Regions from separate parts of the Microbispora sitophila genome, predicted to be linked through region 3. Evidence: predicted binding sites of a transcription regulator. Region 3 holds the regulator's gene; each other region holds the start of a gene.
What was found. Region 3 encodes LexA, which represses DNA repair genes until DNA is damaged. Its sites were predicted from a motif close to TCGAACANNTGTTCGA; they were not measured.
Positions count from the first base shown of each region.

Region 1: the regulator LexA is predicted to act here: its motif matches at 4,533-4,548, upstream of IL992_RS08805 (SAV_6107 family HEPN domain-containing protein).
Region 2: the regulator LexA is predicted to act here: its motif matches at 4,857-4,872, upstream of IL992_RS38280 (DUF6504 family protein).

Region 1 covers NZ_JADBGC010000004.1:154,678-161,835, forward strand. The annotation lists gene thiE (thiamine phosphate synthase) at 1-113, shown strand, start outside; gene IL992_RS08780 (polyprenyl synthetase family protein) at 182-1,249, opposite strand; gene metF (methylenetetrahydrofolate reductase [NAD(P)H]) at 1,390-2,319, shown strand; gene IL992_RS08790 (GNAT family N-acetyltransferase) at 2,334-2,903, opposite strand; gene IL992_RS08795 (YbaK/EbsC family protein) at 2,948-3,424, opposite strand; gene IL992_RS08800 (L,D-transpeptidase family protein) at 3,594-4,412, shown strand; gene IL992_RS08805 (SAV_6107 family HEPN domain-containing protein) at 4,817-5,254, shown strand; gene IL992_RS08810 (arginine deiminase) at 5,312-6,556, opposite strand; gene bldD (transcriptional regulator BldD) at 6,717-7,158, opposite strand, start outside.
Region 2 covers NZ_JADBGC010000029.1:93,688-100,845, reverse strand. The annotation lists gene IL992_RS38305 (LamB/YcsF family protein) at 1-13, opposite strand, end outside; gene IL992_RS38300 (NRAMP family divalent metal transporter) at 30-1,271, opposite strand; gene IL992_RS38295 (GntR family transcriptional regulator) at 1,460-2,158, shown strand; gene IL992_RS38290 (glycosyltransferase family 4 protein) at 2,247-3,362, opposite strand; gene IL992_RS38285 (hypothetical protein) at 3,556-4,785, shown strand; gene IL992_RS38280 (DUF6504 family protein) at 4,947-5,213, shown strand; gene IL992_RS38275 (DNA polymerase III subunit alpha) at 5,293-7,158, shown strand, end outside.
Region 3 covers NZ_JADBGC010000014.1:141,756-148,913, reverse strand. The annotation lists gene IL992_RS25630 (cellulase family glycosylhydrolase) at 1-1,030, shown strand, start outside; gene lexA (transcriptional repressor LexA) at 1,122-1,838, opposite strand; gene nrdR (transcriptional regulator NrdR) at 2,274-2,744, shown strand; gene IL992_RS25615 (vitamin B12-dependent ribonucleotide reductase) at 2,877-5,807, shown strand; gene IL992_RS25610 (SDR family NAD(P)-dependent oxidoreductase) at 6,127-6,897, shown strand; gene IL992_RS25605 (alpha/beta fold hydrolase) at 7,073-7,158, opposite strand, start outside.

The DNA.
Region 1 (7,158 bases), on a different contig from region 3:
TGATGGCGCACGGCGTGCGCCGCGCCGTGGTCGTCCGGGCCGTCACCGAGGCCGACGATCCCGGCGCCGCCGCCGCCGCGCTCAAGGCCCGGCTGTCCGCAGTCCCGTTCTGACCGAACGCGTCCTCCGGGCCCGTCCCCGCCGGCCCGGTGGCGGGCGGCGGTCCGGGCCGAGTGGCGGGTCAGGTGCGGCGGGACGTGGCGGCGACGGCCAGGGCGGCCAGCGCCTTACGGGCCTCCTCCTCGATCGGCGCCTGCTCGAGGGCGTGCAGCGCGTCGTCGAGGTAGCGCTTGATCATGCCTTCGCACGCGACCAGCGCTCCGGTCTCCTCGATCACCGTACGCAGCCGCGCGACCCCCTCGGCGTCCAGTTCGGGGTCGCCGAGCAGGGCACGTACGACCTCCGTCTGGGCGGGGGTGGCCGAGGCGAGCGCGCGCGCGATCAGGACGGTCCGCTTGCCCTCGCGAAGGTCGTCCCCGGCGGGCTTGCCGGTCTCCGCCGGATCGCCGAACACGCCGAGGATGTCGTCGCGGAGCTGGAAGGCGATGCCCACCTGCTGGCCGTACTGCACGCAGAGCCGGTCGATCCAGGCGTGCGGGGCCCGGGCGGCGAGGACCAGCCCGAGCCGGAGCGGCTGCTCGACCGAGTACTTTCCGCTCTTGTACAGCGCCACCCGCAGGGCGCTGTCGAACGTGCTCTCGCCCTGCGCCTGTTCGAGCAGGTCGAGATACTGCCCGCACATCAGCTCGGTGAGCATGTAATCGTGCAACGGCTGGGCGGCGGCGATCGCCTCGGGCGCCAGGCCGCTGGTGCGCCACATCTCCCCGGACCACACCAGCAGCAGGTTCCCCAGCAGCACGGCCGAGCCCTCGCCGAACTGCCGAGCGGAGCCGTGCCAGCCCGCCTCGGTGTGCATCCGCTCGAACCGGCGGTGCGCCGACGGCATGCCCCTGCGCACGTCGCTCGCGTCCATGACGTCGTCGTGGATGAGCGCGCTGGCCTGCAGCAGTTCCAGCGAGGCGGCGGCGGAGTGCAGTCCCGGGTCGTCGCCTCCCCCGGCGGCGCGCCATCCCCAGTGACAGAAGGCGGGACGCAGCCGTTTGCCGCCCGCCAGGAAGTCCTCCGCGGCGGACAGCAGGGCGGCCAGATGGGGGTCACCGAAGTGTGGTCGCTGCCGGTCGAGGAACTCCCGGAGTGCGCGGTCCACCTCCGTACGGATGGAATCGAGCGAGGCGGCGGAAGCGGTCATGCTCTGAGACTAACCGGGGTTGATCCGGACACACAGCAGCAGATCCCCTTCAAGTGGGTTAACTCACTCTGTTAGGGAAAACGTCCACATAGCAAGACCGTGGGGGTCGCGAAAACCGCCATCGCTGTACCCTTGCCGGTATGGCTCTCGGTCTGCCCTCGCGGCTTCCTGATCGCGTCCCGACGGTCCGTGAACTGCTGGCGGCGGGCGAGCGCTCGTTCTCGTTCGAGTTCCTCCCGCCCAAGACCGACGAGGGGGAGCGCCAGCTGTGGCGGGCGATCCGTGAGCTGGAAGCGCTGCGGCCGACGTTCGTCTCCGTGACCTACGGCGCCGGCGGCTCGACCCGCGACCGCACGGTGGACATCGTCGAGCGGCTGGCGCACGAGACGACGCTGACCCCCGTCGCCCACTTCACCGCGGTCGACCACTCGATCCGCGAGCTGCGTCACCTGGTCGGCAGGTTCGCCGACGCGGGCGTGCGCAACATCCTCGCCGTACGCGGCGACCCGCGCGGCGGCAACCCCCTGGACGAGTGGGTCAAGCACCCGGAGGGCGTCCTGTACGCCGAGGAGCTGGTGCGGCTGATCCGCCAGGCGGGCGACTTCTGTGTGGGGGTGGCGGCCTTCCCGTACAAGCACCCCAGGTCGGCGACCATCGAGTCGGACACCAAGTATTTCGTGCAGAAGTGCCGGGCCGGCGCGGACTACGCGATCACGCAGATGTTCTTCAAGGCGGACGACTACCTGCGGCTGCGCGACCGCGTGGCGGCCCAGGGGTGCGACACCCCGATCATCCCCGGCATCATGCCCGTCACGCAGATGAGCACGATCGCCCGGTCGGAGCAGCTGTCCGGCGCACCGTTCCCGCCGGAGCTGGCCGAGCGGTTCGAGGCCGTCGCCGACGACCCGGCCGCGGTCCGCCGCCTCGGCATCGAACACGCCGTCGAGCTGTGCCAGAAGCTTCTCGACGAGGGCGCGCCCGGCATCCACTTCATCACCTTCAACCGGTCGAGCGCGACGCGCGAGGTGTTCCAGGCGCTGCACAGCGTGCCCGCCACCGTCGCCGGCTGAGCCGGCCGGTTCCGTCAGCCCTCGCCGGCCCCGCGCTCGGACAGCGGCAGCCGAACCCCGGCGATGACGTACTCCTCGTAGCCGCCGGGGAAGACGAACCGGGTCATCAGGTCGGCGAAGCCGACGTCCCGGTAGAGATGCCGGGCCACCGTGGGCGCGTCGTGCGTCGACAGCACGGCCGTACGCTCAGGGCGGCCATCGCACAGCGTGTGGATCAGCCGCCGGCCGATTCCCCGGCCCTGATACTCGGGGCGCACGTGGACCTCGGCGATCTCCAGGGCGTCGCCGAACCAGTCCTCCGCCACCACCGGCCCGGCCCGGTCCTGCAGCGCCCCGCGTACGACGTCGTGCCACCACTGCCCCTGGCCGCCGTGGAAGCCGTACGCGAAGCCGGCGATCGCGGAGGCCTGCGTGTCCTCCGCGAGCACGCAGTCGAAGTCGGGATAGGTGGCGTGGTTACGCATGATCGCCATGCGGCCCGCGAGCTGGTCCGACGGCGGGCGCATGGCGACCGTGTAGATCTCCAGCACGGTGTCCAGCGCCGCCCTGAATTGGTCGGGGCCCACCCGTCGCAGTCGGATCACGCGTCGCACACTAGCAAAACGACGCCGGGCCGGTCCGGCAGGCGTCACTCCACCTCGGCGGCCGTGCCCCCGGTGATGCGCAGCAGCTCGTCGAAGGACGTGGGGAAGACGGTGTGAGGGTGCCCTGCGGCGGCCCACACGACCTCGTGTTTGCCCAGCCAGCTGTCCACCAGCGTCCGTACGGGCGCGGGGTGCCCGACCGGGGCGACGCCGCCGATGGGCTGTCCGGTGTGCTCGCGGACGAACTCCGGTGTGGCCCGCCGCACTTTCGCCGCGCCCACGAGCCGCGCGACCAGCTCGGTGTTCACGCGGTGGGCTCCGCTGGTCAGCACCAGCAGCGGCGCGCCGTCCGCGTCGAAGATCAGGCTGTTGGCGATCGCGCCGACCTCGCAGCCCAGCTGGGCCGCCGCCGTGGCGGCCGTCGGGGCGGCCTCGTCCAGCACGACGACCTCGCCCGTCACCGCGTGGGCCCGCAGGGCCTCCTGGACCCGGACGACGTTGGGATGCAACTTTTCTGCCACCTGGTCACTCTAAACGGATTGCCAGGACATACGCGGCCGATTATGGCCACTTACGATCACGCGGCTCACAATCGGACCGTAAGGTGAGTCCTTTGATCGAGAAAACGGGCTTATGAGGGGGTTGGTCATGATGAGGAGTCGACGGGGACTGCTCGTCGCAGTGGGGGCCGTGACGTTCGCAGCGGCCTTGGCGGCGACCGGCGTCGCCGGCACGGCGCAGGCGCGCACCGCCGCGCCGGCGGGAGTGGTGACCACGGGGACCGTGCTCCCGGCGTCCTCGGCGCTTCCCGCGCTCCCGGCACGAGGCGCCGTCCCCGCCCGCGCCACCGGTTACGCGCCGTTCACCGCCCCGGGCAAGACGCTCAAGCTCGGCGCCAAGGGCTCCGCCGTGAAGGCGCTGCAGGCCCGGCTCAAGGAGCTCGGGTACATGCCCGGCAGTGCCGACGGCCGGTACGGCGGGACCACGCTGACGGCGGTGTGGGCGTTCCAGAAGGTGCAGGGGATCACGCCGACCAGCACGGTCGCCGCCCGCACCTGGAAGGCGCTGGAGAACCCCCGGGCGCCCCAGGTCCTGGTGCCCAGAGGCAAGGCGACCCGCGTCGAGGTGAACCTGACCAAGCAGGTGATGGTTCTGTACCGGGGCGGCGCGCCGGTGCTGATCAGCCACATCTCCAGCGGCAGCGGCATCCCCTACACCGAGTACGCCACCTGGAACGGCAAGCGGCAGCGGTTCTCCGGCAGTGCCCGCACGCCGACCGGCGACTACAAGACCACCTGGCGGGTCAAGGGCTGGCACCGGTCCTACCTCGGGCAGCTCTACAACCCGATCTTCTTCAACGGCGGCATCGCGCTCCACGGCGCGCTGTCGGTGCCGCTCTACCCCGCGTCGCACGGCTGCGTGCGGCTGCCCATGAACGTGGCCGAGATCCTGCCCGGCATGCTCGGCAAGGGCGTCCCCGTGCACGTCTGGGGCGCCTACAGGCGCTGATCCCAACCCCGGTGGGCCCCCGCGCGTGGTGTCGCGCGGGGCCCCTCCGTCGTCTCTCGCCCATGTTTCGAACGCGGTCCTCGAACACGTATTCGTTGACAGCCTTGACATGGGACATGGTCGAATCTATGTTCGATGGAGTGGGCGTGGGACTCGCGGCTCGCGCCCACCCCGTTGGATTCGTGCCTTCGTCGTCGGCGGAGACGGATGCGGCACGGCCCGCGGCGTGGGCCGGACGGGGAGAGGGGAAGCTCCTCGTCCGGCCGCCCACGGGAGCCTGAGAAAGCGTCGGGCGATCTCGAGCGGTTCACGGGATCTCCCGGCCGGCGAAATTGTCGGTGCGATCTGCGACTGTGAAGTCACCGGCGACCTTCGCCGGAGTGCCACGACTCAAGGAGGCGGGCATGACTGAGCAGAACGACGATCAGAAGAGCGGGCCCCGGCTCTCGCAGGCGGTTCTGGCACACCTCGCGGACGCCAGGGCATGCCTCGCGGACGCCACCGTCGGGCCCACCCCCGCGGACCGCTACGTGTCGGCCCATCTGGCGGCCCTCCGCGCGGCCGCCGGGATCCTCGCGGCCCGTCCGCGGCCGATGGACGGCCGCAGGCGCCGGCTGCGCAGCGCCTGGGAGCTGCTGCCGGAGGCCGAGCCCAAGCTCGCGGACTGGGCGGCCTACTTCGCGGTGAGCGCGACCAAGCGCGCGGCGGCCGAGGCGGGCATGGTGCGAGCCGTCACGCAGAACGACGCAGAGGAGATCATAGCGGAAGCGGACAGGTTCGTCGGCGAGGTCGAGTCGATCCTCGGCCTGCCCGGCCGCCCCACCCTGCCCATGGCCGGCTGACCTCCGGCTCCGCCCACGGCCCGGATCGCCCGGTCTTGGCCGCCGCGCGTCGCCTGGTCAGACGGGGTCGCGCTCCATCGGGCAGCTCATGCACCGCGGCCCGCCGCGTCCGCGGCCGAGTTCGCTGCCCCGGATCGTGATGACCTCGATGCCGTGCCTGCGCAGATGGTTGTTGGTCGTGGTGTTGCGCTCGTAGGCCACGACCACGCCGGGTTCCAGCGCCAGCACGTTGCAGCCGTCGTCCCACTGCTCGCGCTCAGCGGCGTGCACGTCCTGCGTCGGCGTGAGGACCTTGATGTCGTCCAGGCCGAGGGCCCGCGCGATCGCCTTGTGCATGTCCTCCGGCGGATGGTCGGTGACCTTCAGCTCCTTGTCGGTGTCACCCGGCTCCACCGTGTACGACGGGAGCATCCCGAGCCCGGCGTACTTGGTGAACACGCCCACGTCGACGTTGGTCATCACGGTGTCGAGGTGCATGAACGCACGGGTCTTGGGCAGGTCGAGCGCCACGATGCGGGTCGCCGACCCCGTCCGGAACAGGTTGGTCGCCAGCATCTCCACGGCCTGCGGCTGGGTGCGCTCGCTCACCCCGACGAGCACGACGCCGTTGCCGAGCACCAGGACGTCGCCGCCCTCGATGGTGGCCGGGGCCATGCGCACGCCCTCGTACCAGACGTTGAACCCGCCGCCGCCGGGGTTGCCGTATCCCGCGGCGAACAGCGGGTGCCACCGGTAGACCGCCTCGTAGTTGACGGTCTCCCGCCTGCGCGCCTTCTTGCGCATCGGGTTGATCGACACCCCGTCGTACACCCAGCAGGAGGTGTCGCGGGCGAACAGGTGGTTGGGCAGCGGCGGGAGGACGAAGTCGTCCATGCCGAGCGTGTGGAAGGCGATGGAGCCGGGGTCGCAGCCCAGCTCCATGATCTCGCGTTTGGTGATCCCGCCGGTCAGCAGCGGCGCGAGCGTGTCCGCGTCGAGGGCGTCGAGCGTGTTGCGGATCGCGTCGGCGGCCAGCGGGCCGAACCAGTGCTCGTCGACGCTGCCGTCGAGGATGTGCTTGCGCGCGTCGGGGATCTCGATCACCTCCCGCAGGAGGTCGCCGAGGTGGTGCACCTCGACGCCGCGCCCGGCGAGCACCTCGCACCACTCCCGGTGCTCCTCCAGCGCGCGGTGCACCCAGAGCACGTCGTCGAACAGCAGGCCGTCCTTGTTGCCCGGGGTGAGCCGCTTGAGCGCGAGTTCGGGTATGTCGACCAGGACCCGGCGAAGCCTGCCCACCTCGGAGCCCACGTAAAACGTCATGTCCTGCCTATCCCCGCGTGGCGGGAATCACTCGTGCCGGCGGCTCCCCGTTGCGGAGGCGCCGCCCTGGCCACGCGCAGCAGGGGCTTGATTCGTACACGACTTGGGCCGGAGAGGGCGGACATCGTCACGGGGAGCCGCGTACGAACCAGGCGGGAGGTCAGAAGGACTCGACGGCGCGGCGGGCCTCCGCGTCGAGCACGCCCCAGTGGATGAACTCCTCGGTCAGCTCGACCGGCGACTTGTCGTAGATGACCGCGAGCGAGCGCAGGTCCTCCTGCCGGATGGACAGCACCTTGCCGTTGTAGTCGCCGCGCTGGCTCTGGATGGTGGCGGCGTAGCGGGCAAGCGGGCCGGCCTTGTCCTTGGGCAGCTGAGACAGCCGCTCCAGGTCGATGACCAACTTGGGAGCGGGCGCAAGCGGACTGGGGGCGGCTCCGCCCGGAAGAAGCTCCGACACCGGCACTCCGTAGAAATCCGCGAGCTCGGCAAGCTTCTGCACGGTCACCGCGCGGTCGCCCCGCTCGTAGGAGCCCACGACGACGGCCTTCCACCGCCCACGGGACTTCTCTTCGACACCGTGCAGGGACAGCCCCTGCTGG
Region 2 (7,158 bases), on a different contig from region 3:
GGTCGATGCACATGGTCGGGTAGGGCACGTCAGCTCCAGAGCGCGCTGATTCCGCTGAGGGAGTTCCAGCCGAGGTAGATGGTCAGGGCCCAGGCGAGCACGCCGACGCCGAGAAGCCAGAGAGGGTAGCGGTATCCGCCCATGAGATCACGGCGGCGTGCGGCGACCCAGAGGATCACCGCCAGGCCGACGGGCAGGATGAGGCCGTTGAGTGCTCCGGCGAGGATCAGGAGGTTGGCCGGAGCCTTGCCGAGGAGGAGGAAGACCGCGGTCGAGACCACGATGAAGGCCACCGTGATCCACGAGCGGTAGCGGTCCGTCCGGGGCGAGAAGCTGGCGAGGAACGACACCGACGTGTACGAGGCGCCGATGACCGAGGTGATGGCCGCGGCCCACAGGACGACTCCGAACAGCCGCAGGCCCAGCTCGCCCGCCGCGCTCCGGAAGATGTCGGCGGCCGGATTCGCCGAGTCCGCGGCGAGCCGGAATCCCCCGGCGACCACGCCGAGCGCGGCGAGGAAGAGGATCACCCGCATGACTCCGGTGACGAGGATGCCGGTGACCGAACCGTGGGTGATCTGCCCGGCGTTCCGCGGCCCGGTCACGCCCGCGTCGATGAGCCGGTGCGCCCCCGCGTAGGTGATGTAACCCCCGACCGTGCCGCCGATCAGCGTCGTGACGGCGAGGAAGTCGACCGTGTCCGGCAGGACCGTCTGCCGCAGGGCCTCGCCGACCGGCGGGTGGGAGACGATCGCCACGTACAGCGTCAGCGCCACCATCACGACGCCGAGGACGACGACGATCCGGTCCACGGCGACCCCGGCCCGCCTGCTGAGGAAGATGGCGACGGCGATCAGGGCGGACACCGTGCCGCCGATCTTGACGTCGACCCCCGCGAGGGCGTCCAGGCCGAGTGCCGCGCCGCCGACGTTGCCGATGTTGAACACCAGGCCGCCGAAGGCCACGAGGACGGCCAGGAGATATCCCGAGCCGGGCAGCACCCGGTTGCCCAGCGTCTGGGCGCGCATCCCGGAGACGCCGATCACCCGCCAGACGTTCAGCTGGACGGCGATGTCGACGAGGATCGAGGCGACGATGACGAACGCGAACGCCGCCCCGAGCCGCGCCGTGAACGTCGTCGTCTGAGTGATGAAGCCGGGGCCGATGGCGCTCGTGGCCATGAGGAACATCGCGCCGAGCAGCGCCGAGCGCCGCCCTCCGCTCGTGATGCCCGCGGATGAAGCCGTCTGGGTGTCGGGGGGTCGGTTCATGCGAGACTCCTTTGCTCACCTCCCCTGGAAGCTAGAGGATTGTTCAACGATTCATCAAGCCTCTTGTAGGTTACTTCTGCGCTACAACTGGCTGTGATCGGGCGAAATCCAATGGTGATCGCGGAATTCGGCCGGCGTGCCGCGGCCTAAGCTGGGAGTGATCTGGCGGTCGAGGAGGGGTTAGGGCGATGACGGCTATGGCGGACTGGGCGGCACGGTTGAGCGCGGCTCGGCCGGTGCTCGATCGCGCCAGCGCCGCGGAGCTGGTCGCCGACGTCCTGCGGGAGAACGTCATCGACGGATCCCTGCCCCCGGGCACCCGCCTGTCGGAGGAGACGATCGGGAACCTGCTCGGCGTCTCCCGCAACACGCTCCGAGAGGCGTTCAGGCTGCTGTCGCACGAGAACCTGCTGGTGCACGAGCTGCACCGCGGTGTCTTCGTCCGGAAGCTCGCCGCGGCCGACGTGGCGGACATCTACGCGATGCGGCGCATCCTGGAGACGGCGGGCGTGCGGGCGGCCGTCACGGCCGCGCCCGAGGCCGTGAGGGAGGTGCGGCACCACGTCGAGGAGGGCCAGGCGGCCGCGGAGAGCGGCGACTGGGCGGCCGTCGGCACCGCCAACATGCGGTTCCATCGCGCGATCACCGCGCTGCTCGCCAGTCCCCGCGTGGACGAGACCATGGCGCGCCTGCTCGCCGAGCTGCGGCTGGCCTTCCACGTGATGGGCGAGCTGAGGACCTTCCACGAGCCCTACCTGGAAGACAACGCGCGCATCGCCACGCTGCTGATCGACGGCGATCACGAGCGGGCCGAGCGGGAGCTGCTCGCGTACTTCGACACCGCGGAGGCGCAGCTGCTGGCCGCCTACGCGGAACGCGCGCTCTGAGCCCTTGTACGAGAGGGGCGCGCTCCGCTGAGCGGGCCCCGGCCCGCCCGCACGTACGGCAGGGCGCGGTCGGGCCGGGAGTCGCCGGTCAGCCGGCGAGGGCGGGGGCTGGGGCGGGGGTGCGGCCCCGCGGGGCGGCCCCCGCGATCACCTGCTGGTAGATGCGCTCGTATCCCTCGGCCATGACCGAGACGTCGAAATGCCGCTCGACGTGAGCGCGGCAGGCGCGCGGGTCCAGGTCGCCGGCCCGCTCGACCGCGTCCGGCAGCTCGTCCGGCGAGGTGCGCACGAAACCGGTGACGCCGTCCACCACGACCTCGGGGGCCGCGCCGCGGCGCAGGGTGACCACCGGCGTGCCGCACGCCATCGCCTCGATCATCACCAGCCCGAACGGCTCCTCCCACTGGATGGGAAACAGCAGGCAGCGCGCCCGCGACAGCAGGTCGCGCTTGCGGGCGGCGTCGGCCTCGCCCACGTACTCGGCGTCCGCGCCCAGGCGAGGTCGGACGAACCGGGAGAAGTAGTCGTGCTCGGACGGCTCGGTCAGCTTGCCTGCGAGGAGGATCCTCCGCCCGGCGGCGCGGGCGGCGTCGATGGCCAGGTGAGCGCCCTTGTCCGGGCTGAACCTGCCCAGCCACAGGAGCCAGTCCTCCTTGTCCTCCCGGTAGGGGAAGGCCGCGGCGTCCACGGCGTTGTGCACGACCCCCGCCCAGTTCAGGTCGGCGGCCGACCTGCGCTGGGAGCCGGAGATCGCCGCCAGCGAGACGGCGCCGCCGAGCCGGCGGTAGAACTCGCCGAGGTCGCCGTCGATTCTGCCGTGCACGGTCACCAGCGTCGGGGCCGTACGGGAGGCCGCGGTGAGCGGGCCGGCCAGGGAGTGGTCGTGAACGATGTCGACGTCGAGGGAGGCCAGCGTGGCCGCGGCGGCCGCCGCGTGCACCACCTCGGGCAGCGGCTCTCCGATGCGCGACGAGGGGGCCTCCGGATAGGTGGCGACGTAGTCCGCCGGGGTGTCCGCGCGTCCCGCGCCGATCAACGTCACCGTGTGACCACGGCGCACGAGGGCGGTGGTCAGGTCGGACACCATGGCCTCGATGCCGCCATACCCGCGGGGCGGCAGTTCGTACCAGGGCGGGGCGACCATCGCGATCCGCAGGCCGCCGGAGCGGAACCGGGCGGGGTGAAGGTCGCTCACTGAACGCATGACGAGTACACCTCCGATGCGCATCCACGGTCTTCGGCGTAGGAATCCACCGCCGCCGCGTACGCGTCGTAGTGCCCGGTCCCAGCGCCCGCGCCGGCGACGTCAATACTGTTAGCACTCTCCTGTCCCGAGTGCCAAACAGGCCCCTCCTGTTCCGGCAGAACCGGATGCCGGACCGCCGCGTCTTACGGTTATGCGGACGCGGATTCTGCGGGTGACGGCGGCGCTGGCCGCGATGGTGCTGCCGGCGGCGTGCGCGTCGACCACGCCTCGCGATCTCGAGACCTGGAACGAGACCGACGCCGCGGCCGCCACGGCCGCCCCGCGGGAGCGGCCCTCGCCCTCCTGCCTGACCGGCTCGCCCAGGCCGGAGCCGAGCCCTGACCGGGCCGGCGGGTGGCGCGTCGCCCACTACGACTACCGTGACCGCCTCACGAGCCTGGCCGTGACCCGAGAGGGGACCGTGTGGGCGGCCGGCACCCGCGTGCCCGAGCCGTGCGGGCGCGAGGCGAACGCGCCGCTGCTGCTGCGCGGGGACGGGGGGCGGTGGCGCGAGGTTCCGGCCCCGCCGATGGAGCCGCGCGCCGTGGCCGCCTCCTCCGACCGCGACGTGTGGCTGTTCGGCGAGAAGACCGCCGCGCGCTGGAACGGGCGGAGGTGGACCGCGGCGCCCGGCCCGGGCGCGGACCTGAAGGGGGTGCACGCGGCGGCACCCGGCGATGTGTGGGCGGTCGTGAACGCCAACTTCCTGGACGGGGCCGGGGGAGCCGAGGAGCCCTGGAGCTCCCGGGCGGATCTGCGGCACTGGGACGGCAGGGCCTGGCGTACGGCACGGCCGCCGCTGGTCGCCAAGGACGTGGACGGCCTGCCCGGCGGCGCGGTCTGGGCGGCCGGTTCCAGTCGCGGCAGGGCCGCCGTCGCCCGGTGGAACGGCTGGTCCTGGAGCACGGTCCCGCTCCCCGCGGTCCCCGCGCTGCACCGCGACCAGCTCTCCGAGCTCGTGGACCTCGCGGTGGACGAGGCGGGCAGGGTGGCGGCCGTCGGCTGGGTCGCGTGGGTCTGCGGCGGCGAGGAGGAGGATGTGACCTTCTGCGGCCGCACCCTGTTCCTGCTGCGTGAGAACGGACGGTGGAGCTACAGCCTGCCGGGCGAGCCCGAGCTCGATCCCCACCTGCGGCTGGAGGCCGACGGCCGGGGCGGGTTCTGGCTGTTCTACTCGAAGAACGAGTGGAGCACGGCGGTCGGCCACCTGTCGGGCGGCCGGTGGACGCACGGGACGTTTCCGGCGGGCCCGCTCGGGCACACCCGGGTGGCGGCCGTCGTCAGGGAGCCGGGGGCGGCGCGCGTCTGGGCGGCGGTGACGGACGCCACCGAACGAGAGGAGCCGCCCTACCGGGGCGGTGGGATCTGGCTCGGCGAGTGATCCGCCGGCGGACGCGCTTCCTGGGCTTTCGTTCCCGGGAACGGGCCGCGCCGACTTGCGTTCGATCTCCTGGGAACGTATGTTCGAAGTAGCGGCGATTCTGCCCGAATCATCCGCCCGTCTTCCCCCGGGTGGCCACGAAGCCACAGGGAGAAGGAGTCTTGAGCAGACTTTACGGCGATCCGATCGAGGTATGGGTCCGGGACGGGCACCCTGCTCAGTTCGTCTGGCGTGACCGGCTCTACACCGTCCGCGAGATCCAGGACCACTGGGTGGTCGCCAGGGAATGGTGGAAGACCTCGGACGCCGATCCCGGCGAGCGGCGCTTCTGGCGACTGGGGGCCGCGGCCGGCAAGGAGGTCGGGACCTATGAACTGCGCTTCGACACCGCCAGCGGCGGCTGGCTCCTGCTGAGGGCCTGGGACTGATGGGAACGCTCCAGCTACCCACGACGATCGGGGGACGGGCCGCTGGAGGACGGACCGGGGGACGGACGGGGGCGCGCCTGTGACGCACGCCTTCGCCCACCTGCACGTGGCGTCCGCCTTCTCACTGCGGTACGGCACCGCGTTCCCGGCCGCCCTCGTCCGGCGGGCCGCCGAGCACGGCATGGACACGCTGGCGCTGACCGACCGCGACGGCCTCTACGGCGCGATCAAGCACGTCATCGCCTGCCACGAGCAGGGCGTCCGCCCGGTCGTCGGCGTGGACCTCGCCCTCGACAAGGGTTCTTCCACGTCGGACGACCTGTTCGGAGGCGGCCTGCCGTCCGGCCGCCGTACCGGACACGGACGCGGGCACGGCCGGGGGACGGCGGGCGAGCCGGCGCGGGTCGTCGTGCTCGCGCGCACCGGTGGCTGGGCCGCCCTGTGCCGCCTGGTCACGGCCGCCCACCAGGCGGGGGAGCGCGGTGAGCCGTACGTCACACCGGGGATGGTGGCCGAGCACGCGACCGGCCCGGACGGCGGGCCGCGGCTGACCGTGCTGCTCGGGCCCCGCTCGGGCGTCGGCCGTGCGGTGGCCGAGCGGCGCGACGACCAGGCCAGGGCCCTGCTGTCCGCCTGGCGCGCGGTGGTCCCCGACCTGGTCGTCGAGGTGTCCGACCTGTACGGCTACCGCGACGCGAACACCGCCGCCCGCATGATCGCGCTGGCCGACTCGACGGGCGTGCCGGTCGTGCTGACCAACGCGGTCCGCTACCTGGACGCCGCCGACCACCAGGTCGGCAACGTGCTCGACGCGGCGCGCAAGCTGGTGCCCCTCGACGGGCGGCACCTCGACGACCCGACGGCCCACGCGTACCTGAAGGACGGCGCCGAGATGGCGCGGGTGGCCGCGCGGATCTGCGGCGGCGACACCGGCCGGGCGGCGCGGCTGCTGGCCGAGACGCGCCGCGTGGCCGGCAGGTGCGTGCTCGACCCCGTCGAGATCGTGCCCCTGCTCGAACCCGAGCGGCCCCGGCTCCACCTGCCCGAGGTCGGCGAGGACCCGGTGCCCCTGCTGCGGCGCCGCTGCGAGGAGGGACTGGAGCGGCGGGGCCTGGAGCGATCGGCCGAGGCCCGCGACCGGCTCGCCGCCGAACTCCACGTCATCGAGAAGAAGCGGCTGTCGGGCTACTTCACGTCCGTCGCCGGCATCACGGACATGATCCGGGCGATGGGTGTGCGGTGCGCGATCCGCGGCTCGGGGGCGGGCAGCCTGGTCAACTACCTGATCGGCATCGGCGAGGTGAACCCGCTCGAACACGGCCTGCTGATGGAGCGTTTTCTGTCGGAGGGCCGCAAGGGCCTGCCCGACATCGACATCGACGTGGAGTCGGCCCGCCGCCTCGACTGCTACCGCGCGATCCTCGACAGGTACGGCGAAGACCGGGTGGCCTGCGTGTCGATGATGGAGACCTACCGCGCCCGCAGCGCGATCAGGGACGTCGGCGCCGCCATGAGCCTGCCGCCGCACGAGATCGACGTCATCGCCAAGGCGTTCCCGCAGGTGCGGGCCAGGCAGATCAGGGCCGCGCTGTCGGACCTGCCCGAACTGCGCGACAGCGGGCTCAACGACCGGTCGCTGGAGACGGTGTTCCGCCTGGCGGAGCGGCTCGACGGGCTGCCCCGGCACATCGCGCTGCACCCCTGCGGCGTGCTGGTCGGCAACTCCACGCTGCGCGACCGCACGCCGGTCGAGCGCAGCCTGCTGGAGTTCCCGATGTCGCAGTTCGACAAGGACGACGTCGAGGAGGCGGGCCTGCTCAAGCTCGACGTGCTCGGCGTGCGCATGCAGTCCGCCCTGGCGTACGCCCTCCAGGAGGTCGAGCGGGTCGAGGGGCGGCGCATCGACCTGGACGCCGTCCCGCGCGACGACGGGGAGACCTACGAC
Region 3 (7,158 bases):
GAACGCCACCGGCTCCTGCTGGGGCTGTGGCGACGAGTCGCGTGACTGGCGCCTGGCGGCCGAGCGCGCGGGCAACGCCATCCTGTCCGTGCAGCCCAACTGGCTGATCTTCGTGGAGGGCGTGAGCTGCCCGAGCGGCGGCCTGTCCAACGTCTGGGACAACGACACCAGCAACGACGAGGACTGCGGCTGGTGGGGCGGCAACCTCACCAAGGCCGGGCAGTACCCGGTGCGGCTGAACGTGGCCAACCGGCTCGTCTACTCGCCCCACGAGTACGCCACGTCGGTCTACCACCAGGCGTGGTTCGACGACCCGTCGTACCCGGCCAACATGCCGGCCGTCTGGGACAAGTACTGGGGCTACCTGTACAAGCAGAACATCGCGCCGATCATGGTCGGCGAGTTCGGCACCACGCTGGCCAGCAACATCGACAAGATCTGGCTCCAGGAGCTCATGAAGTACATGGGCAGCGGGGTGAACGGCATGTCGTTCACCTACTGGTCGTGGAACCCCAACTCGGGTGACACGGGCGGCATCCTGAAGGACGACTGGGCGACGGTCGACCAGGCCAAGCAGAGCATCATCTCGCCCTACCTGATCCCGCCCACGGGCGGCAACCCGACGCCGCCGGTGTCGCCCTCGGCCTCGCCGAGCGTGTCCCCGTCGGTCTCGCCGTCGGCGTCTCCCTCCGCGTCGCCGTCCGCGTCCCCTTCGTCGCCGGGCGGGAAGACGTGCACCGCCACATACAAGGTCGCCAACCAGTATCCCGGCGGCTTCCAGGGCGAGGTCACGGTCAAGGCGGGGTCGTCCGCCATCTCGGGCTGGACCGTGAAGTGGGCCTTCCCGAACGGCCAGAGCATCAGCCAGCTCTGGAGCGGCACGCTCAGCGCGAGCGGAGCCAACGTCACGGTGACGAACCTGTCCTACAACGGCGCGCTGGGCGCCGGGGCCTCGACCACGTTCGGCTTCAACGGCACCTGGTCGGGCACCAACGGCGTCCCGTCGCCGGTGAGCTGCACCGCCTCCTGACGGCGAACCGAACACGGCACAGCAGCACAAGCCCGGCGCTCACGAGAGCGCCGGGCTTGTCCCCTGTGCGGCGTCCGGAACCGGCGGACGGTTACAGCTTGCGCAGGACGGCCGTGACCTTGCCGAGCACGGTGGCCTCGTCACCGGGGATCGGCTCGTAGTTGGGGTTGTGCGGCACCAGCCACACGTGCCCGTCCTTGCGCTTGAACGTCTTCACGGTGGCCTCGCCGTCGATCATGGCGGCCACGATGTCGCCGTTGTCGGCGACCGGCTGCTGCCGCACCACGACCCAGTCGCCGTCGGCGATGGCGGCCTCGATCATCGAGTCACCGGAGACCTGGAGCAGGAACAGCGTGCCCTCGCCCACGAGCTGCTTGGGCAGCGCGAACACGTCCTCGATGCTCTGCTCGGCGAGGATGGGACCACCGGCCGCGATGCGGCCGACCAGCGGCACGTAGGCCGCGGTGGGCCGGTTGAACCCGGCCTCCTCCTCGGAGGTGGCGTCCGGGTCCACCCACAGCACCGGCTCGCCCGGCAGCCGGACCTCCAGGGCCCGGGGCCGATGCGGGTCACGCCGGAGGTAGCCCTTACGCTGGAGCGCCGTGAGCTGGTGCGACACGCTGGAGGTGCTGGTCAGCTGGACCGCTTCCCCGATCTCCCGCATGGACGGCGGATAGCCGCGCTGCTGGACCGAGTCGCGGATCACCTCGAGGATCTTCCGCTGCCTGGGGGTGAGGCCAAGCGAGTCGCGCCTGCGAACCGCGAGGTCGCTGACGCCATCCGCTTGCTCACTTCGGTCACTCACGATGCCACCTCTCAATCCGTGTTCCTCATGTCGCACAGAGCGACCGTACCGCGATTCAAGATCACCGTCAAACAATTGTTCGATATCCAGCGAAATCGCCGATCTCGCCGTCCATCCACCTCATCGTACGGGAGTTCGATCGATCCCGTGTTCGATTTACCCGATCTTCTCTGGGCGCTGTACGCCCAGGTCAGAAGCCGTACGGAAATGGGCCGGGAAAAGCGCGTAAAGGGCGTATTCCGCGACCCGCGGGGCAGGTGATGCGGCGGTGACTGGAGGTGCGACACGCGCGCCGAACAGGCACTTCCCCTCCCGTGGCCGGTTCGACTTGCGTTCAAGGTCGGGCACTCCTACGGTTGGACCACAACATCTAGTAGTCACAGCGGTGTAAGTTCACCACACCTTGTGTTCGGGATGTGCGTTCAGGGAGGCGATGAAGTGCACTGTCCGTTCTGTCGCCACCCGGACACCCGGGTCGTGGACAGCCGTGCGGCCGAAGACGGGGCGGCGATTCGCCGCCGGCGCACCTGTCCCGAGTGCGGGCGCAGGTTCACCACCCAGGAGACCGTGCTGCTGATGGTGAGCAAGCGCAGCGGAGTCACCGAGCCGTTCTCCCGGGAGAAGGTCATCGCCGGCGTGCGGCGGGCCTGCCAGGGACGCCCGGTCAGCGAGGACTCCCTCGCCCAGCTCGGGCAGCGCGTCGAGGAGAGCATCCGGGGCACCGGCGCGGCCGAGATCGCCTCCCACGAGGTGGGCCTGGCCATCCTGGGTCCGCTCCGCGACCTCGACGAGGTGGCTTACCTGCGCTTCGCGTCGGTCTACCGGGGATTCGAGACGCTGGCCGACTTCGAGGCGGAGATCGAGCGGCTCAGGGCGGCCAGAGGCGACCGGGAGCCGATCGAGGAGTGAGCGCCTCCCGGGAGACCGGGACGGGGCGAAGGCGGCGGCACGGCGCGGGTGCGGTGGCCGCGGCGCGACGATGAGGTTGTAACGAGCGTGGTCCGAAAGAGGGGCTCCACCGGCCCCTGGGAGGGGGAAATCATGACGGAGACCGTGAGCGGAACCGTATCGGGCGCGGGGGGCCGGGCGGGCAAGCGCCCGCGCAAGGGCTTGAAGATGAAGCGCGTCTTCACCACCCCGGGTGTCCACCCGTACGACGAGGTCCGCTGGGAGCGGCGCGACGTCGTGATGACGAACTGGCGGGACGGCTCGGTCAACTTCGAGCAGCACGGCGTGGAGTTCCCGGACTTCTGGTCGGTCAACGCGGCCAACATCGTCACCACCAAGTACTTCCGCGGGGCCGTGGGCACCCCGCAGCGCGAGTCGAGCCTCAAGCAGCTCGTCGACCGGGTCGTGGGCGTCTACACCAGGACCGGCGTCGAGAACGGCTACTTCGCCTCCGAGGAGGACGCGGAGATCTTCGACCACGAGCTCAAGCACGCGCTGATCCACCAGATCTTCAGCTTCAACTCCCCGGTGTGGTTCAACGTCGGCACCCGCTCGCCCCAGCAGGTGAGCGCCTGCTTCATCCTGGCCGTGGACGACACGATGGAGTCGATCCTCGACTGGTACAAGGAAGAGGGCGTGATCTTCAAGGGCGGCTCCGGCTCCGGGGTCAACCTCTCCCGCATCCGCTCCTCCAAGGAGCTCCTGTCCAGCGGCGGCACGGCCAGCGGCCCGGTCTCCTTCATGCGCGGCGCCGACGCCTCCGCCGGCACCATCAAGTCGGGCGGCGCCACCCGCAGGGCGGCCAAGATGGTCGTCCTCGACGTGGACCACCCCGACATCGAGGAGTTCATCGAGACCAAGGCGCGCGAGGAGGACAAGATCCGCGCGCTGCGCGACGCCGGGTTCGACATGGACCTCGGCGGCAAGGACATCGTCTCCGTCCAGTACCAGAACGCCAACAACTCGGTGCGGGTCTCCGACGAGTTCATGCGCGCGGTCGAGGCCGGCGGGAAGTTCGGCCTGCGGGCCCGGCTGACCGGCGAGGTCATCGAGGAGGTCGAGGCCCGGTCGCTGTTCCGCAAGATGGCCCAGGCCGCCTGGGAGTGCGCCGACCCCGGCGTGCAGTACGACGACACGATCAACGACTGGCACACCTGCCCGGAGACCGGGCGTATCACGGCCAGCAACCCCTGCTCGGAGTATGTCCACCTGGACAACTCCTCGTGCAACCTCGCGTCGATCAACCTGCTGAAGTTCCTGCGTGACGACGACAGCTTCGACGTCGCGACCTTCGTGAAGGTCACCGAGCTGATCATCACCGCGATGGACATCTCGATCACCTTCGCCGACTTCCCGACGCAGAAGATCGCCGAAACCACCCGGGCGTACCGCCAGCTCGGCATCGGCTACGCCAACCTGGGCGCGCTGCTGATGGCGACCGGCCACGCGTACGACTCCGACGGCGGCCGGGCCATCGCGGCCGGGATCACCTCGCTGATGACCGCCGTGTCCTACCGCCGCTCGGCCGAGCTCGCCGGGATCGTCGGCCCGTACGACGGCTACCAGCGCAACGCCGAGCCGCACAAGCGGGTCATGCGCAAGCACGCCGCGGCCAACGACGACCTGCGCACGCTCGACGACATGGACAAGGCCCTGCACGCCGAGGCCACCCGGCAGTGGCAGGAGTGCCTCAAACTGGGCGAGAAGAACGGCTACCGCAACGCCCAGGCGTCGCTGCTCGCCCCGACCGGCACCATCGGCCTGATGATGGACTGCGACACCACCGGCATCGAGCCCGACCTGGCGCTGGTGAAGTTCAAGAAGCTCGTCGGCGGCGGGTCGATGCAGATCGTCAACCAGACGATCCCGCGGGCGCTGCGCCGGCTCGGCTACCTGGAGGAGCAGGTCGAGGCCATCGTCGAGTACATCGCCGAGCACGGCCACGTCGTGGACGCCCCGGGCCTGCGGCCGGAGCACTACGAGGTGTTCGACTGCGCGATGGGCGAGCGGGCCATCGCCCCGATGGGCCACGTCCGGATGATGGCGGCCGTCCAGCCGTTCCTGTCCGGCGCGATCTCCAAGACGGTGAACCTGCCCGAGTCGGCCACGGTGGACGACATCGAGCAGGTCTACCTGGAGGGCTGGAAGCTCGGCCTCAAGGCCCTGGCCGTCTACCGCGACAACTGCAAGGTCGGCCAGCCGCTGTCGGTCGCGAAGAAGACCTCCGAGGAGGTCTCCGAGGAGACCGCGGAGAAGGAGCCGATCGTCCAGGTCGTGGAGGTCGCGCGGCCGACCCGGCGGCGGATGCCGAACCAGCGGCCGAGCACCACCACCCGCTTCACGGTGGGCGGCGCCAAGGGCTACATGACCGCCTCGTCCTACCCCGACGACGGCCTGGGCGAGGTCTTCCTCAAGATGTCCAAGCAGGGCAGCACGCTCGCGGGCGTGATGGACGCCTTCTCCGTGGCGATCTCGATCGGCCTCCAGTACGGCGTGCCGCTCGACACGTACGTGCAGAAGTTCGTCAACATGCGGTTCGAGCCGGCGGGCATGACCGACGACCCCGACGTCCGGATGGCGCAGTCCGTGATGGACTACATCTTCCGGCGGCTCGCGCTCGACTACCTGCCGTACGAGGACCGGGCCGCCCTGGGCATCTTCTCCGCCTCCGAGCGGGCCGCGCAGCAGCGCGGTGAGGACCCGGCCGCGCTCCAGGACGTGGACACCGCCGCCCTGGCGCAGTCTGCGCCCATCGAGAGCGGGCAGGCTGCGCCCATCGAGAGCGGGCAGTCCGCGCCCGTCGAGAAGGCGCAGTCCATCGAGACCAAGCCCGCCGAGGGCCTGTCCAACGGGCAGGTCGCGCCGGTGGCGGTGCCGGAGCCGCGCCGGGTCGGCGCCTCGCTGGAGAGCCACCAGGGCCGTACGGCCGACGCGCCGCTGTGCCTGACCTGCGGCACCAAGATGCGCCCGGCCGGCAGCTGCTACGTCTGCGAGGGCTGCGGCAGCACCAGCGGCTGCAGCTGACCAACCACCCCGTGAGCGAAGGGGGCCGGCGAGTGCGCCGGCCCCCTTCGCCTCTCTCAACCGCCGCCGTCACGCGGGTGACCCACCGACGACGAAATGCTCCGTTTTGAGCACATTCAATTCAGCGTAGCGGCTTTAACGGTTGCCCAAAACAACGGACGAATCTTTCCAGTGAGAAAGGAAATTACTTCCCGGGGTCGACCGAAGAAGACCATCGCATGCATATCCGGAGTCTCCACGCTCTGCACAGACTGTGGGGGATGCCTGAGACGGCGCACAGCCGTGAAACGTGCCACCGACCTGCTCCGGAAGGTAGATCATGGACATTCGCGGCAAGACAGTCCTCGTCGCCGGCGGCACCTCCGGGCTCGGTTTGGGAGTCGCACGACATTTCTCCGCTCGGGGCGCGAATGTCGTCATCGTCGGCCGGCGCGGCACGCTCGCCGCCCAGATCGCCGACGATCTCGGCGAGAACGCCCTCGGGATCGGCGCCGACATCGGCGACGCCGAGGCGGTCGCCGCCGTCGTGGCCGCCACCCTGGACAGGTTCGGAACGCTCGACATCAACGTCAACACCGCCGGCATCCTCGCCCCCGTCATCCTCGTCACCGACACCGGACGACCCAGCGATACGACCGTGCTGACCCGGCTCGTGAGCACCAATCTCATCGGCACCTTCAACGTGATGAGCCACGCGGCGGCCGTGATGCTGGGCAACGCCCCCGACGAGGACGGTGAGCGGGGTGTCATCATCAACACCTCCTCCGTCGCCGCCCGCGAGGGAACCACCGGATTGGTCGGATACGCCGCGACGAAGGCCGCCATCGAGGGCATGACTCTGCCGGCCGCCCGCGAGTTCGCCGGGCAGGGAATACGCGTCAACACCATCGTCCCCGGGGGCTTCGACACCCCTATGGTCGACGGCTATGCCGACGAGGACATGAAGGCGGAGGGGATCAAGCAGTTCCTCAATCCTCGGCGGCTCGGGACCCCGGACGAATTCGCGGCGTTCGCCGCCCATATCGTCGAGAACAGATATTTCAACGCCGCCATTTCCAGGCTCGACGCGGGTTATCGCATGCCACTGTGACGACGTCGCACTCTTGACTGCGTCCGCCCGGGTATCTCCGACACCTTGTGCGTTCACGGATAGGGCGCAATTTCCGGTCAGAGGCCGGTGGGCTCCCGGCCGCCTGCCCCTCGGCCGGGCGCGCATGTCCGGCTACCTCAGGTACGCCGGAACAGGGCGCCCCCCTTCGCGGATCTCAGAACGTCGTGGCCATGCGGTCCAGGTGGTCGCTGATGACGGCGGTGAACGCGGCCGGGTCCTCGAACGGCAGGCCGTGGCCGC